Regions from separate parts of the Pseudomonas sp. PVC-3-1 genome, predicted to be linked through region 2. Evidence: predicted binding sites of a transcription regulator. Region 2 holds the regulator's gene; each other region holds the start of a gene.
What was found. The regulator sigma-54, encoded in region 2, starts transcription at its own class of promoters, with help from an activator protein. The targets are predictions, from matches to a motif close to ANTGGCATNNANNTTGCTNT.

Region 1: the regulator sigma-54 is predicted to act here: its motif matches at 2,267-2,286, upstream of glnA (glutamate--ammonia ligase).
Region 3: the regulator sigma-54 is predicted to act here: its motif matches at 2,717-2,736, upstream of flgB (flagellar basal body rod protein FlgB).

What each region holds. Positions count from the first base shown of each region.
Region 1 is NZ_CM172023.1:1,498,864-1,503,946, forward strand. Features, by position in the region: gene AC2T4A_RS07035 (mechanosensitive ion channel family protein) at 1-564, shown strand, start outside; gene glnA (glutamate--ammonia ligase) at 759-2,168, opposite strand; gene thiI (tRNA uracil 4-sulfurtransferase ThiI) at 2,501-3,955, shown strand; gene typA (translational GTPase TypA) at 4,126-5,083, shown strand, end outside.
Region 2 is NZ_CM172023.1:6,297,433-6,302,515, forward strand. Features, by position in the region: gene lptA (lipopolysaccharide transport periplasmic protein LptA) at 1-372, shown strand, start outside; gene lptB (LPS export ABC transporter ATP-binding protein) at 372-1,097, shown strand; gene AC2T4A_RS29040 (RNA polymerase factor sigma-54) at 1,353-2,855, shown strand; gene hpf (ribosome hibernation-promoting factor, HPF/YfiA family) at 2,934-3,242, shown strand; gene ptsN (PTS IIA-like nitrogen regulatory protein PtsN) at 3,252-3,719, shown strand; gene rapZ (RNase adapter RapZ) at 3,722-4,579, shown strand; gene AC2T4A_RS29060 (HPr family phosphocarrier protein) at 4,614-4,886, shown strand; gene AC2T4A_RS29065 (ZIP family metal transporter) at 4,899-5,083, opposite strand, start outside.
Region 3 is NZ_CM172023.1:2,911,093-2,916,175, reverse strand. Features, by position in the region: gene AC2T4A_RS13685 (flagellar hook protein FlgE) at 1-1,075, opposite strand, end outside; gene flgD (flagellar hook assembly protein FlgD) at 1,103-1,798, opposite strand; gene flgC (flagellar basal body rod protein FlgC) at 1,818-2,264, opposite strand; gene flgB (flagellar basal body rod protein FlgB) at 2,270-2,677, opposite strand; gene cheR (protein-glutamate O-methyltransferase CheR) at 3,226-4,047, opposite strand; gene AC2T4A_RS13660 (chemotaxis protein CheV) at 4,172-5,083, opposite strand, start outside.

The DNA.
Region 1 (5,083 bases), 1.7 Mb from region 2:
GCGGACCTGATCACCGGTCTGTTCATCATCATCGAGGATTCGCTGTCGATCGACGACTATGTCGATGTTGGCGGCCATCTCGGTACGGTGGAAGGCCTGACCATCCGCACTGTGCGCCTGCGCGACCTGGATGGCGTGGTGCACACCATCCCGTTCAGCGAGATCAAGAGCATCAAGAACTACTCGCGGCAGTTCGGTTACGCCATGTTCCGCTGGCCGGTGCCGGCGAGCATGCCGATCGACGATGCGCTGGCGCTGGTCAAGGAAGTTTCCGGCGAGCTGCGCACCGATCGCACCATCAACCGCGCCATCTGGTCGCCGCTGGAAATCCAGGGCATCGAGAGCTTCGACGCCGGCCAGGCGATCCTGCGCTTCCGCTTCAAGACCGCGCCGATCCGTCAGTGGGAAGTGCAGCGCGCCTTCAACCTGCGCTTGCGACAGAAGCTCGACAAGGCCGGGCTGGAACTCTCCATGCCGCGCCTGAATGTGCAGCTCTCGCGCATGCGCAAATCGCGCCGCGAGGACGACGAGGAGCAAGGCGCACCGGCCGACGGCGGGATCTGAAACCGGCCTTCCGTTGTAGGAGCGAGCTTGCTCGCGAACGAGTTATCCGGTGACTCCAGTGCTGTGCGATTCGCGAGCAAGCTCGCTCCTACAGGCACAGGCACAGGCACAGGCGCCAGCGGTTTTCTCCAGCCCATAAAAAAGGCCTCCCGAAGGAGGCCTTAATGCTGTCGCTATTTATAGGTATTCGTGGATCAGACGCTGTAGTACAGGTCGTATTCCAGCGGGTGCACGAAGGTGCGCACCTTGATTTCTTCTTCCGACTTCAGCTCGATGTAGGCATCGATGAACTCGTCGGTGAACACGCCGCCCTTGGTCAGGAACGCACGGCCCTTGTCGAGTTCTTCCAGCGCCTCTTTCAGGCTGCCGCAAACCTGCGGGATTTCCTTCGCCTCTTCCGGCGGCAGGTCGTACAGGTTCTTGTCGGCGGCGTCGCCGGGGTGAATCTTGTTCTGGATGCCGTCCAGGCCCGCCATCAGCAGCGCGGCGAAGCACAGGTAGGGGTTGGCAGCCGGGTCCGGGAAGCGCGCTTCGATGCGGCGGGCTTTCGGGCTGGATACGTACGGAATACGGATCGAGGCGGAACGGTTGCGGGCCGAGTAGGCCAGCATGACCGGGGCTTCGAAGCCCGGAACCAGACGCTTGTAGGAGTTGGTGGCCGGGTTGGTGAAGCCGTTCAGCGCCTTGCCGTGCTTGATGATGCCGCCGATGAAGTACAGGGCGGTATCGGACAGGCCGGCATAGCCTTCGCCAGCGAAGGTGTTCTTGCCATCCTTGGAGATGGACATGTGAACGTGCATACCCGAGCCGTTGTCGCCGTACAGCGGTTTCGGCATGAAGGTCACGGTCTTGCCGTAGGCGTCGGCGACGTTGTGGATGCAGTACTTCAGGGTCTGAACTTCGTCAGCCTTGGCAACCAGGGTGTTGAACTTCACGCCGATTTCGTTCTGGCCGGCAGTCGCCACTTCGTGGTGGTGAACTTCGATGACCAGGCCCATTTCTTCCATGGCGTTGCACATGGCGGTACGGATTTCGTGGTCGTGGTCGACCGGCGGTACCGGGAAGTAGCCGCCCTTGACGCCCGGACGGTGGCCTTTGTTGCCGGTCTCGATGTCAGCGTCGGTGTTCCAGGAAGCCTGCTCGGAGAAGATCTTGAACATCGAGCCGGAGATGTCGGACTTGAACTTCACTTCGTCGAAGATGAAGAACTCCGGCTCCGGGCCAACGAATACGGTGTCACCGATACCGGTGGACTTCAGGTATTCCTCGGCGCGCTTGGCGATGTTGCGCGGGTCGCGCTCGTAGCCTTGCATGGTGCTCGGCTCGATGATGTCGCAAACGATGATCAGGGTCGGCTCTTCGGTGAACGGGTCGAGCACGGCGGTGCTGTCGTCCGGGAGCAGGATCATGTCGGAGGCTTCGATGCCCTTCCAGCCTTCGATGGAGGAACCATCGAACATCTTGCCGGCTTCGAAGAACTCGTCGTCCAGCGCGTCGCGGGCGGGCATGGTGACGTGCTGCTGCTTGCCTTTGGTATCGGTGAAGCGCAGGTCAACCCACTTCACGTCATGATCTTTGATCAGTTGTTGCGACTTGTACGACATGCTGTCCTCCAGGAGGGATTAGAGCTGGGAGCTTTTTCGTGCCCCAGTATCGGGTGATGCCGGCCGGAATACTCCGCCAGGGCAACCTGCCTCACAAGAGAGCAAGTTGCGTGCCAGTGCCCGTAAACGGGCAGGGGCCCTGAAATCACGGGCTCTGGCGTGTGTTACGGACAATTGCACGGAAATAGTGCACCGCTTTGGTGCTCCGTCGTGGTGCATAAGTCCATTTTGGTGCACCAAAAAGAAAGTCTCCGATTTCTGCTCAAGTCTTGAGCAATTTCGGATATAATTCCGCCCCTTTTTTTCAGTCCCATGGCAATCGGCCGGTTCGCATGAAACTCATCGTCAAGGTCTTCCAGGAAATCACCATCAAGAGCCGGCCGGTGCGCAAGCGCTTCATCCGCCAGCTGGCGAAGAACATTCGCACGGTGCTCCGCGATCTCGACCCTGAGTTGCTGGTCGAGGGCGAGTGGGACAACCTCGAGGTCGAGACCAAGGTCACCGACCCGAAAGTCCTGCGCGAGATGATCGAGCGCCTGACCTGCACGCCAGGCATCGGCCACTTCCTGGAAGTGCACGAATACCCGCTGGGCGATTTCGACGACATCCTCGAGAAGTGCAAGGCCCACTTCGGCGACAAGCTGCCGGGCAAGGTCTTCTCCATGCGCTGCAAGCGCGCCGGCAAGCACCCCTTCACCTCTATAGATGTGGAGCGTTACGTCGGTGGCGGCCTGCGCCAGCACTGCGGTGCGGCGGGCGTCTCGCTGAAGAACCCGGAAGTGGAAGTGCGCGTGGAAATCCGCCACGACCGCCTCTACGTGATCCACGCCCAGCACGATGGCCTGGGCGGCTACCCGCTGGGCGCGCTGGAGCAGGTGCTGGTGCTGATGTCCGGTGGCTTCGACTCCACCGTGGCGGCCTACCAGATGATGCGCCGCGGCATGATCAGCCACTTCGTGTTCTTCAACCTCGGCGGCCGTGCCCACGAACTGGGCGTGATGGAAGTCGCGCACTACCTGTGGAAGAAGTACGGCAGTTCCCAGCGCGTGCTGTTCGTCAGCGTGCCCTTCGAGGAAGTGGTCGGCGAGATTCTCACCAAGGTCGACGACAGCTACATGGGCGTGACCTTGAAGCGCATGATGCTGCGCGCCGCCAGCCGCGTGGCCGAGCGCCTGGAGATCGACGCGCTGGTGACCGGCGAGGCGATTTCCCAGGTGTCCAGCCAGACCCTGCCGAACCTCTCGGTGATCGACCGGGTGACCGACACCCTGGTGCTGCGTCCGCTGATCGTCAGCCACAAGCAGGACATCATCGACACCGCCACGCAGATCGGCACCGCCGAGTTCGCCAAGCACATGCCAGAATATTGCGGCGTGATTTCGGTGAACCCGACCACCCAGGCCAAGCCGTACCGCGTCGACCACGAAGAAACCAAGTTCGACATGGCCGTGCTCGACCGCGCCCTGGAGCGTTCCACCCAGATGACCGTCGACCGCGTGATCGACGAGCTGGGCAAGGACCTGGCGGTGGAAATGGTCGACGAAGTGCTGGCCGGCCAGATCGTGGTGGACATCCGTCACCCGGATGCCCAGGAAGATGAACCGCTGGCCATCGAGGGCATCGAAGTCCTGGCCATGCCGTTCTATGCGATCAACAGCAAGTTCAAGGAACTGGACGCCAACCGCCAGTACCTCCTGTATTGCGACAAGGGCGTGATGAGTCGCCTGCACGCCCACCACCTGGTCAACGAAGGGCACACCAATGTGCGTGTTTACCGTCCGCAATAAAGGCGCGGACCAACGCCGCCAGCCCGGACTGTTCGGCGGCAGTATCCGCCACCGACCTCCCGACACATTCGGTGCGTAGGCTCACGCCCTGACCTTTTGCACCGCCGCGCCACGGCCCGGCCCCCGCTGCCGACAACGGCAGCCGAAGATTCACTATCGAGACTGACACTGTGATCGAAAAACTGCGCAACATCGCCATCATCGCCCACGTCGACCATGGCAAGACCACCCTCGTAGACAAGCTCCTGCGCCTGTCCGGCACCCTCGACCGCAAAGAAGCGGAAAACGAGCGCGTAATGGACTCCAACGACCAGGAAAAAGAGCGTGGCATTACCATTCTGGCGAAGAACACCGCCCTGAAATGGAACGACTACAGCATCAACATCGTCGACACCCCCGGCCACGCCGACTTCGGTGGCGAGGTTGAGCGCGTAATGTCCATGGTCGACTCCGTACTGCTGGTGGTCGACGCCCAGGACGGCCCCATGCCGCAGACCCGCTTCGTGACCCAGAAGGCGTTCAAGGCCGGCCTGCGTCCGATCGTCGTGGTGAACAAGATCGACCGTCCGGGCGCGCGCCCTGACTGGGTCATCGACCAGATCTTCGACCTGTTCGACAACCTCGGCGCCACCGACGAGCAGTTGGACTTCCCGATCGTCTACGCCAGTGCCCTGAACGGCATCGCCGGCATGGACCACGAGAAGATGGACGACAACATGGACGCGCTGTTCCAGGCGATCATCGACCACGTTCCGGCGCCGAAAGTCGACGTCGACGGTCCGTTCCAGATGCAGATCTCCCAGCTGGACTACAACAGCTTCCTCGGCGTGATCGGTATCGGCCGTATCGCCCGCGGCAAGGTCAAGACCAACACCCCGGTCGTGGCCATCAGCGACGACGGCACCAAGCGCAACGGTCGTATCCTGAAGATCATGGGTCACTCGGGCCTGCAGCGCATCGAAGTCGCTGAAGCCGAAGCCGGCGACATCGTCTGCGTCTCGGGCATGGACGAGCTGTACATCTCCGACACCCTGTGCGACCCGCAGAACGTCGAGGCCCGCCCGCCGCTGACCGTTGACCAGCCGACCGTGAGCATGACCTTCCAGGTCAACGACTCGCCGTTCGCCG
Region 2 (5,083 bases):
GTGGTAACCCAGGGCAGCATGAAGCTGACTGGCAACACCGTTACGCTCAAGCAGAACAAGGACGGCGAGATCGAGGTCGTAACCTCGGTCGGCAAGCCCGCCTACTTCGAACAGAAGCCGGCGCCGGACAAGCAGATCACCCAGGCCTACGGCTTGACGATCCAGTACTTCGTCACGCAGAACCGCGTCGTACTGATCGACCAGGCCAAGGTAATCCAGGAAGGCAACACCTTCGAAGGCGAAAAGATCGTCTACGACACCCAGCGCCAGATCGTCAACGCAGGCCGTGCCACCGGCTCCCAGGTGACCACGCCGCGCCCGCGTATCGACATGGTCATCCAGCCCAAGAAAAAGCAGGATCAAGCGCAGTAATGGCTACGCTAACCGCCCAGCACCTCGCCAAGAGCTACAAGAGCCGGCAAGTCGTCCGCGACGTCAGCATGAGCATCGAGAGCGGGCAGATCGTCGGCCTGCTCGGCCCCAACGGAGCGGGCAAGACCACCTGCTTCTACATGATCGTCGGCCTGGTTCGCGCCGATCAGGGCGTGGTGCGCATCGACGAGCAGGACGTCACCCACCTGCCCATGCACGGCCGCGCGCGCGCCGGCATCGGCTACCTGCCGCAGGAAGCCTCGATCTTCCGCAAGCTGTCGGTGGCGGACAACATCGGTGCCATCCTGGAAACCCGCAGCGACCTCGATCGCGCCGGCCGCCAGGAAGCCCTGGAGGGCCTGCTCGAGGAGTTCCACATCCACCACATCCGCGACAACCTTGGCATGAGTCTGTCCGGCGGTGAGCGTCGCCGCGTAGAAATCGCCCGCGCCCTGGCCAGTTCGCCGAAGTTCATCCTGCTGGACGAACCCTTCGCCGGCGTTGACCCCATTTCCGTGGGGGACATCAAGCAGATCATCCATCACCTCAAGGCCAAGGGCATCGGTGTGCTGATCACCGACCACAACGTCCGCGAGACCCTGGATATCTGCGAAACGGCGTATATCGTCAACGACGGCCAACTGATCGCCGAAGGCAGCGCCGAGAGCATCCTCGCCAACGACCTGGTGAAGGAAGTCTACCTGGGCCACGAGTTCCGCCTCTAAGGCCCTGCGCCGCGCCCTTCCCAGGGCGTGGCAGCTCCACCTCTTCCCTGCGCGTGGCGCGGCTCGTCGGCCGTTCCGCGATGCATTCGGCTGCCTGTCCTGCCCGGGCGCAACCGGGTTGTAACGAAAGGTCGACAGCCCCTAGGCAAAGCGTCCAAACTCAGGCATATAATTTGCTTCCTCGCGGCACCCCGGTGTCCGTAGTCGTGGATATGGCGCGCTTCGCGCCAGCGAACAAGGTGCCTAGTTCCAGCCATGAAACCATCGCTAGTCCTAAAGATGGGCCAGCAGCTGACGATGACCCCGCAGCTGCAACAGGCCATCCGACTGCTCCAGCTCTCCACGCTGGACCTCCAACAGGAAATCCAGGAAGCCCTGGAGTCCAACCCGATGCTGGAGCGCCAGGAAGAAGGCGAGGATTACGACAACAGCGACCCCATGGCGGACGGCGCCGAGTCAGGCGCCAACGGCACCACCAGCAGCTCCCAGGACAATTTCCAGGAAAGCACAACGCCCAATGCCGACAGCCTCGATGAGGACCAGTGGGCCGAGCGCATCCCCAACGAGCTGCCTGTAGACACTGCCTGGGAAGACATCTACCAGACCAGCGCCAGCAGCCTGCCCAGTAACGATGACGACGAGTGGGACTTCACCTCCCGCACCTCAGCCGGCGAAAGCCTGCAGAGCCATCTGCTGTGGCAGCTCAACCTCCTGCCGATGTCCGATACCGACCGCCTGATCGCCCTGAGCATCATCGACGGCATCACGGACGACGGTTACCTCGACGAGTCCCTCGACGACATCCTCGCCTCCATCGATCCGGAACTGGGCGTGGAGATGGACGAAGTGGAAGTCGTGCTGCGCCGCGTACAGCAGCTCGAACCCGCTGGCGTCGGTGCACGCAACCTGCGCGAGTGCCTGCTGCTGCAGCTGCGCCAGCTGCCCACCAAGACTTACCTGCTGGCCGAGGCTATCCGTCTGGTCAGTGATCACCTGGACCTGCTCGGCAGCCGCGACTACAGCCAACTGATGCGCCGCATGAAGCTCAAGGAAGACGAGCTGCGCGAGACCATCGAGCTGATTCAGTCGCTGCATCCGCGCCCGGGCTCGCAGATCGAATCCGGCGAAGCCGAATACGTGGTCCCGGATGTCATCGTGCGCAAACACAACGAGCGCTGGCTGGTGGAGCTGAACCAGGAAGCGGTGCCGCGCCTGCGCGTCAACTCGCAGTATGCGGGCCTGGTACGCCGCGCCGACTCCAGCGCCGACAACACCTTCATGCGCAACCAGCTGCAGGAAGCGCGCTGGTTCATCAAGAGCCTGCAGAGCCGCAACGAAACGCTGATGAAGGTGGCGACGCAGATCGTCGAGCACCAGCGCGGCTTCCTGGAATACGGCGAAGAGGCGATGAAGCCGCTGGTCCTGCACGACATCGCCGAGGCGGTGGGCATGCACGAATCGACCATCTCCCGTGTCACCACGCAGAAATTCATGCACACGCCGCGTGGCATCTTCGAGCTGAAGTATTTCTTCTCCAGCCACGTCAGCACCTCCGAAGGCGGCGAGTGCTCGTCCACCGCGATCCGCGCAATCATCAAGAAACTGGTCGCGGCGGAAAGTCCGAAAAAGCCATTGAGTGACAGCAAGATCGCTGGTTTACTGGAGGCACAGGGCATTCAAGTGGCACGTCGTACCGTCGCCAAGTACCGGGAGTCCCTAGGAATCTCTCCCTCGAGCGAGCGCAAGCGACTGGTGTGACGTTGATCCACGCCAAGGTGTTCCGGCGGCAGGCCCCATAACCTGCCACTTACACACGGGCAATAAGGAGAAAGCGGTATGCAAGTCAACATCAGTGGACATCAACTGGATGTGACCGACGCCCTGCGCGACTATGTCGGCGAGAAACTTGGCCGACTGGAGCGCCACTTCGACAAGATCACCAATGTTCAGGTCATCATGGAGGTCGAGAAGCTGAAGCAGAAAATTGAAGCCACCCTCCACATCGCCGGTGGCGAAGTGGTGGCCTGCGCCGAACATGAAGACATGTACGCGGCCATCGACCTGCTCACCGACAAGCTCGACCGCCAACTGATCAAGCACAAGGAAAAATACCTCGAACGCCAGCAAGGTGTTGGCGTCCGTTAACCCCTCCCTATGATCCGACTTGAGCAAATCCTGACCCCCGGCCGTTCCCTCGTGAACGTGCCGGGAGGCAGCAAGAAACGTGTCCTCGAACAAATCGCCAACCTGGTGGCTCGCGAGCTGCCGGGTTTCGATTCCCAAGACATCTTCGACAGCCTGGTGGCCCGGGAACGCCTGGGCTCCACCGGCTTCGGCAATGGCATCGCCATTCCGCACTGCCGCCTCCCCGGCTGCCAGTCGCCGATCAGCGCCATCCTGCACCTTGACCACCCGGTAGACTTCGACGCCCTCGACGGTGCGCCGGTGGATCTGGTGTTCGTGCTGCTGGTGCCGGAAGCGGCCACCGAGGAGCACCTGGAACTGCTGCGGCAGATCGCCTCCATGCTCGACCGCTCCGACGTCCGCGACCGCCTGCGTCACGCCGCCAACGGCGAGGACCTGTACCGGATCGTCGTGGACTTCCAGAACAACGGGCACTGATCATGCGCCTGATCATCGTCAGTGGAAGATCCGGCTCGGGCAAGAGCACCGCGCTCAACGTGCTCGAGGACAACGGTTTCTACTGCATCGACAACCTGCCGGCCAGCCTCCTCCCGGACCTGGCCCAGCGCGCGCTGCTGCACACCGAACTGCTGCACCCCCAGGTCGCCGTCTCCATCGACGCTCGCAACCTGCCCAGCCAGCTGCAGCGCTTCCCCGAGCTGTTGCAGGAAGCCCGCGACAAGCACATCCAGTGCGACGTGCTGTACCTCGATGCCGATGACGAAACGCTGCTCAAACGCTTTTCCGAGACTCGCCGCCGCCACCCGCTGACCAGCGACAGTCGTTCGCTGGCCGAAGCCATCGCCGACGAATCGCACCTGCTGGCGCCGATTGCCGATCTGGCCGATCTCAAGCTCAACACCACCAACCTGAACCTCTATCAGCTGCGCGACGTGCTCAAGCTGCGCCTACTGAACAAGCCCGAACTGGGCACCGCCTTCCTGGTCGAATCCTTCGGCTTCAAGCGCGGCATGCCGGTGGACGCCGACCTGGTGTTCGACGTGCGCTGCCTGCCCAACCCCTACTGGAAGCCCGAGTTGCGCGAGCACACCGGGCTCGATGTTGAAGTCCAGGAATACCTGGCGGCGCAACCTGATGTCGAGGAGATGTACCAGGATATCCTCGGCTACCTGAACAAATGGCTGCCGCGCTTCGCCGCGAGCAACCGGGCCTATGTCACCATCGCCATCGGCTGTACCGGTGGCCAGCACCGCTCGACCTACCTGGCCGAGCGGATCGGCCAAGCCCTCAAGGAAAGCCTCACCAACGTGCAGATTCGCCACCGCGACCTGAGCTAAGCAGCGACAGACAACAAAAGGACAGCCCCTCGCGATGCCCGCCCTCGAAGTCACCATCATCAACAAGCTTGGCCTGCACGCCCGTGCGGCGGCCAAATTCGTCGGCGTCGCAGGGCGTTTCCCCTGTCAGGTTCGCGTGGGCCGCAACCCCGAGAGCACGGTAGACGGCAAGAGCATCATGGCCGTGATGATGCTGGCCGCCGGCAAGGGCACCAATCTGCATCTCGCTGCCGAGGGCGAGCAGGAAGACGAAGCGATCAAGGCGCTGGTCGACCTGATCAACAACTACTTCGACGAAGGCGAGTGACGCGCCAGGCCTTCAGCCTAGCGACGTATCCAGCACCATCATCAGACAGAAGCCGATGATCAGCCACTGGGTGGCCTGCGCCGCATGACCGCGCCGCTGTGACTCGGGAATGATCTCGCGCACCACCACATAGAGCATCGCACCCGCCGCCGCGGCCAGCCCCCAGGGCAGGAACATCCGCGAGATGCCGATCAGCC
Region 3 (5,083 bases), 3.1 Mb from region 2:
TGATGCCGCCGGCGTTCGGGGTGGCGCCGTTGGCGCTCCAGGTCGCCGGGGTCTTGCCGTCGGAAATCGCCGGAACCCAGTCGCCCATCACCAGGGTGCCGTCGGTGGGGTTGACCGTGAAGGCGTCGCCGGTGCCATTGTTCACCGGGGTCTGGGTCAGAAGCTGGCCCGCCGGGCTGAAGGTCAGGTTGACCTGGTAAGGGCTGGTGCCCATGCCGCTGACGGCCGCCAGCACGGAGGCTGGCGTGGCGCCAGTGGCCGCGGCGGCGGCGTTGGCGGCGGCAATCGCGGCTGGCGTGGCGCCAGAGCCAGCCACCGCAGCGGCCACGCTGGCCGGGGTCGCGCCGGTCGCTGCGGCAGCGGTGGTGGCCGAGGTGATGGCGGTGGTGTCGTCGGTCGGGTTGGCCGGGTTGCGGCCGTCCACCAGCACGTTCATGGTCCAGGTGTTCGCGCCGGTCTTGGTGAAGTATTGGGTCATGACATGGGAGTTACCCTGGCTGTCATAGATGTTCACCGAGGTCGACGAGTTGTAGCTGGTCGGGTCGCTGGAGTTGAACGGGGAAACCGTCGGCACGGTGTTGGTGGAGTTCAGGTTGAAGGTCTGGCTGACCTGGGTGGTCGCCTTGGGCGCCTGGTTCGAGGTCTCGATGCGCAGGTCGCCGACCACGCCGCTCTGCAGCTGGCCCTGGTCGTTCACCGGGTAGCCCTGCAGGCGGTAGCCATTGTTATCCACCACGTAACCGTTCTTGTCGGTGCCGAAGTAGCCGGCGCGGGTGTAGCTCACCGCGCCGTTGTTGCTGGTGACGAAGAAGCCGTTGCCGTTGATGGCCATGTCCAAGGCATTCTGGGTCGAATCGATGGTGCCCTGGTTGAACAGCTGCGAGACGTTGGACAGCAGCACGCCGCTGCCCACCGGGTTGCTGCCGCTGCCCAGCACGGAGGCCGCGTACACATCGGAGAACTCCGCGCGGGACTGTTTGAAGCCCACGGTACTGGCGTTGGCGATGTTGTTGCCGGTGGTGTTGAGGTCACTGGAAGCGGCCTTGATACCACTGAGCCCGATATTGAAAGACATGCTTAGCTCCTGGTCGGTATCGCCGACTTACTGGCCAATGATCTGGACTTTGGACAGGCCGATGCTGCCCAGTCCGGCGAGGTTGAGGGTCAGCTCGCCGCCGTTCTGCCCGAGGGTCACGCTGTCGACGTTGGCCGGCAGGAAGGTGGTCAGGCCGTAGGTCTTGCCCTCGTAGTTGGTCTGCGCTTCGAACTTGTAGCGGCCGGGCGGCGCGAGATTGCCGCTGGAATCCTTGCCGTCCCACATGAAGCTGACGTTGCCGGCGGTCTGCTGGCCCATCTCGACGCGGTTCACCAGGGTGCCCTTGTCGTCGTAGATGTTGACCCAGCTGTTGGCCGTGGACACCGGCAGGGTGTAGGTGCCCTTGAAGGTCTCGGAGGTGTCCACCATCGATTTCTCGGTCGGCACGATCACCTTGCGGCCCACCAGCGAAGAAGCCTGCAGGGCCTGGGACGACTGGTAGTTGGAAAGCACGCTGTCCATGCTGGTGTTCAGCGACTGGATGCCTTCCACGGTGCTGAACTGGGCCAGCTGGGCGATGAACTCGCCGTTTTCCTGGGGCGACATCGGGTCCTGGTTGTTCATCTGCGCCACCAGCAGCTTGAGGAATTCGTCCTTGCCAAGATTGCTCTTGCCGGCCGTGGCGCTGCCGCTGTCCTTGTTGATCGCATACTGGTCCAGAACCGAACTGGAGCCATTGATGCCACTGTTGTCGATGCTCATCGTGCTCTTTCCTCAGCGCTTACTGACCCAGGGTCAGGACCTTCTGCATCATCTGCTTGGCGGTATTCATCATTTCCGCGTTGGTCTGGAACGAGCGGCTGGCGGAGATCATGTCGGCCATTTCCTCCACCACGTTGACGTTCGGGTAATAGACGTAGCCGTCCTTGTCGGCAGCCGGGTGGTTCGGCTCGTAGCGCGGTACCAGCGAGCTCTTGTCCTCTACCACGCCCAGCACCTGTACGCCGGAGCCGGCCTGGTCGGTCTCGCCGAACAGCGAGCCCTGGTCGCCGCCGCCCTGAGCCTGCTGGAACATGGTGGCGAACACCGGATGGCGGGCGCGGTAGGTCTGGTCCACGCTGGAGGAAACGGTCTCGGCGTTGGCGATGTTCGACGCGGTGGTGTTCAGACGGGTGGTCTGGGCACTCATGCCGGTACCGGCGATGTTGAAGACACTGGCGAGCGACATGGCGATTACTCCCCGCGCAGGGCGTTCATCAGCCCTTTGAACTTGCTGTTGAGGAAGGTGAACGAGGCCTGGAACTGCACGGAGTTTTCCGCGTAGTTGGACTGTTCGATCTGTTCATCGACGGTGTTCTGATCGATCGACGGTTGGGTCGGGTTGCGATACTTGAGCGATTCGTCACCGATGCCGAAACCGTCGGCCTCGATGTGATGGGCATTGGTCAGCGTGGTGCTGAAGGTGCCGTTCTTCATCTTGTCCGACTGGGCCGCCAGTACCGAGGCGAAATCCAGATCGCGGGCCTTGTAGTTGGGCGTGTCGGCGTTGGCCAGGTTATTGGCCAGGACTTCCGCGCGCTGGGAGCGGAAGCTCAGTGCTTGCTGGTGGATGCCGAGGGCTTTGTCGAAGCTGATGCTCATGGTCGCGAACCTGTTTGCCGGTGTGGGCTTGCCAACACTTCAGCAAGGCGCGTGCCAAAACCGCATACCCTTTAATTTCAATGGCTTGAAGGAAACAGAAGAGCGGCAAGGGGCGGCAAACAGCGGCAAAGCGGCAAGCGCTTTCCTTGCCGCTTCGGGCAAGGCGGCAAGCTTGCCGCGCTTGCCTGGAGCTTATTTGCAGGAGCGAGCTTGCTCGCGAACCTGGCCACTCGACGGAGTTCGTTCGCGAGCAAGCTCGCTCCTACAGAAAGAACATGCGAAGCGGATACACGGCAAATTGCAGACGGAGCCCGCTTCTATGGCAGCGGAACCATACGAGGAAGCAACGGGCTTTCTTCCGGTAACTCGGTGCCCATTCCTTCCCCCCCCTGGCTGCGCGCCCCGCTCCAAAGGGAGAGGGTTAGAGCACGCCAGAGCGCAAGCGTATCTCGCAGGTGCCGACTCCGTCGGCAATCGAATGATCGGCAATCGAATGAATGCGAATGCGGAAGCAGGAACCCCGCCCGAACAGGCGGGGCTGCGGCCGGTTACTTGGCCTTGTAGATGATCCCTGGGCTGCACTGAACCATCTGGTAATGGTCCGGCAGCGCGTTGAGCGCTTCGGAAGCACCGAGGAACAGGTAGCCGCCGGGCTTGAGCGTGGCATGGATGCGCAGGAGGATGTCGCGCTTCACCTCGGCCGAGAAATAGATCAGCACGTTGCGGCAGAACACCATGTCGAACTTGCCCAGGGTCGCGTAGCTGTCCAGCAGGTTCAGCGCGCGGAACTCCACGCGGCTCTTGATCGCCGGCTTCACCGTCCAGCGCCCCGGCGTCTTCTGATCGAAGTAGCGGGCCAGACGCTCCTGCGACAGGCCGCGGCCGATGGCCAGGCTGTCGTACTCGCCGGCCTTGCAGGCGGTGAGCATGGAGCCAGAGAGGTCGGTGGCGACGATCTGCACGCCTGCCTTCAACTGGCCGAGGTTGGTGCGTTCGAACTCGTCGATCGACATCGACAGCGAGTACGGCTCCTGTCCCGAGGAACAGGCCGCGGACCAGATGCGCAGGCGCTGGCCGGGTGCAGCCTTGATCATCTCCGGCAGCACGCGGTTCTTCAGGACTTCAAACGGATAGGTATCGCGAAACCAGAGGGTCTCGTTGGTGGTCATCGCGTCGACCACCTGTTCGCGCAGCTGACTGCGCATCTGAATCTTCTGTACCAGTTCGCCCAGGGACTTGATGCCCTGCTGCTCCATCAACTTGTTCAAGCGGCTGGAGACCAGGTACTGCTTGTTGGCGCCCAGGAGGATGCCGCAGGTCTTCTCCAGGAAATCCCGGAACAGCTCGAATTCAGAATTGGTGGATGTCACAGATAAACCTCTTTGCTCGTGGGCGGCTGCCGACGCGACTACGGCGACAACTGCCTGACCGGTGCTCAAAAAACCATAGACGATGCGGGCGGCACCGGCGCCACCCGCACTTCATCACAACGGATCAGGCCGTCGCGCCATCCACTGCCTTGATGCGGTCCGACACGCGGGCCGCCAGGTCATCGGGACGGAACTTGGCGAGGAAGTCGTCAGCGCCGACCTTCTTCACCATGGCCTGGTTGAACACCCCGGACAACGAAGTATGCAGGAGAATGTGCAGATCCTGCATGCGCGGGTCGTGCCGGATTTCCGCCGTGAGCGTGTAGCCGTCCATTTCCGGCATCTCGATATCCGAGATCACCATCAGCAGATCGCTGCCAGGATGCCCGCCGGCCTCCACCATCTGGTGCAGGTAATCCAGCGCCTGGCGGCCATCGTTGAGCGCCAGCACTTCCACGCCGACCGTCTCCAGGCAACGCACCAGTTGCTTGCGCGCCACCGAGGAATCGTCCACCACCAGCACGCGCTTGCTGACCGCTCGGGCCTGGGTGTCGGCATCCAGCACGCCTTCGGAGATGTCCTCCGAGGTCGGGGCCACTTCGGCGAGGATCTTCTCCACGTCGATGATTTCCACCAACTGATTGTCCACCCGCGTCACCGCCGTCAGGTAGTGATCACGGCCGGTCCCCTTGGGTGGCGGATGGATCGACTCCCAGTTCATGTTGACGATGCGCTCCACCGAGTGCACGAGGAAACCCTGCACCTTGGTGTTGTACTCGGTGATGATCACGAAGCTGTTGGCGACATCCCGCAGGGCATGACGCCCCGTCGCCAGCGCCAGATCAAGGATCGGGATGGTGCCCCCGCGGATATTCGCCACCCCGCGCACCACCTGGCTGGACTTGGGCATCACGGTCAGGCGGGGGCATTGCAGCACCTCCTTCACCTTGAACACGTTGATCCCGTACAGCTGGCTGCCGTTCAAGCGGAACAGCAGCAGTTCGAGACGATTCTGGCCAACCAGCTGCGTACGCTG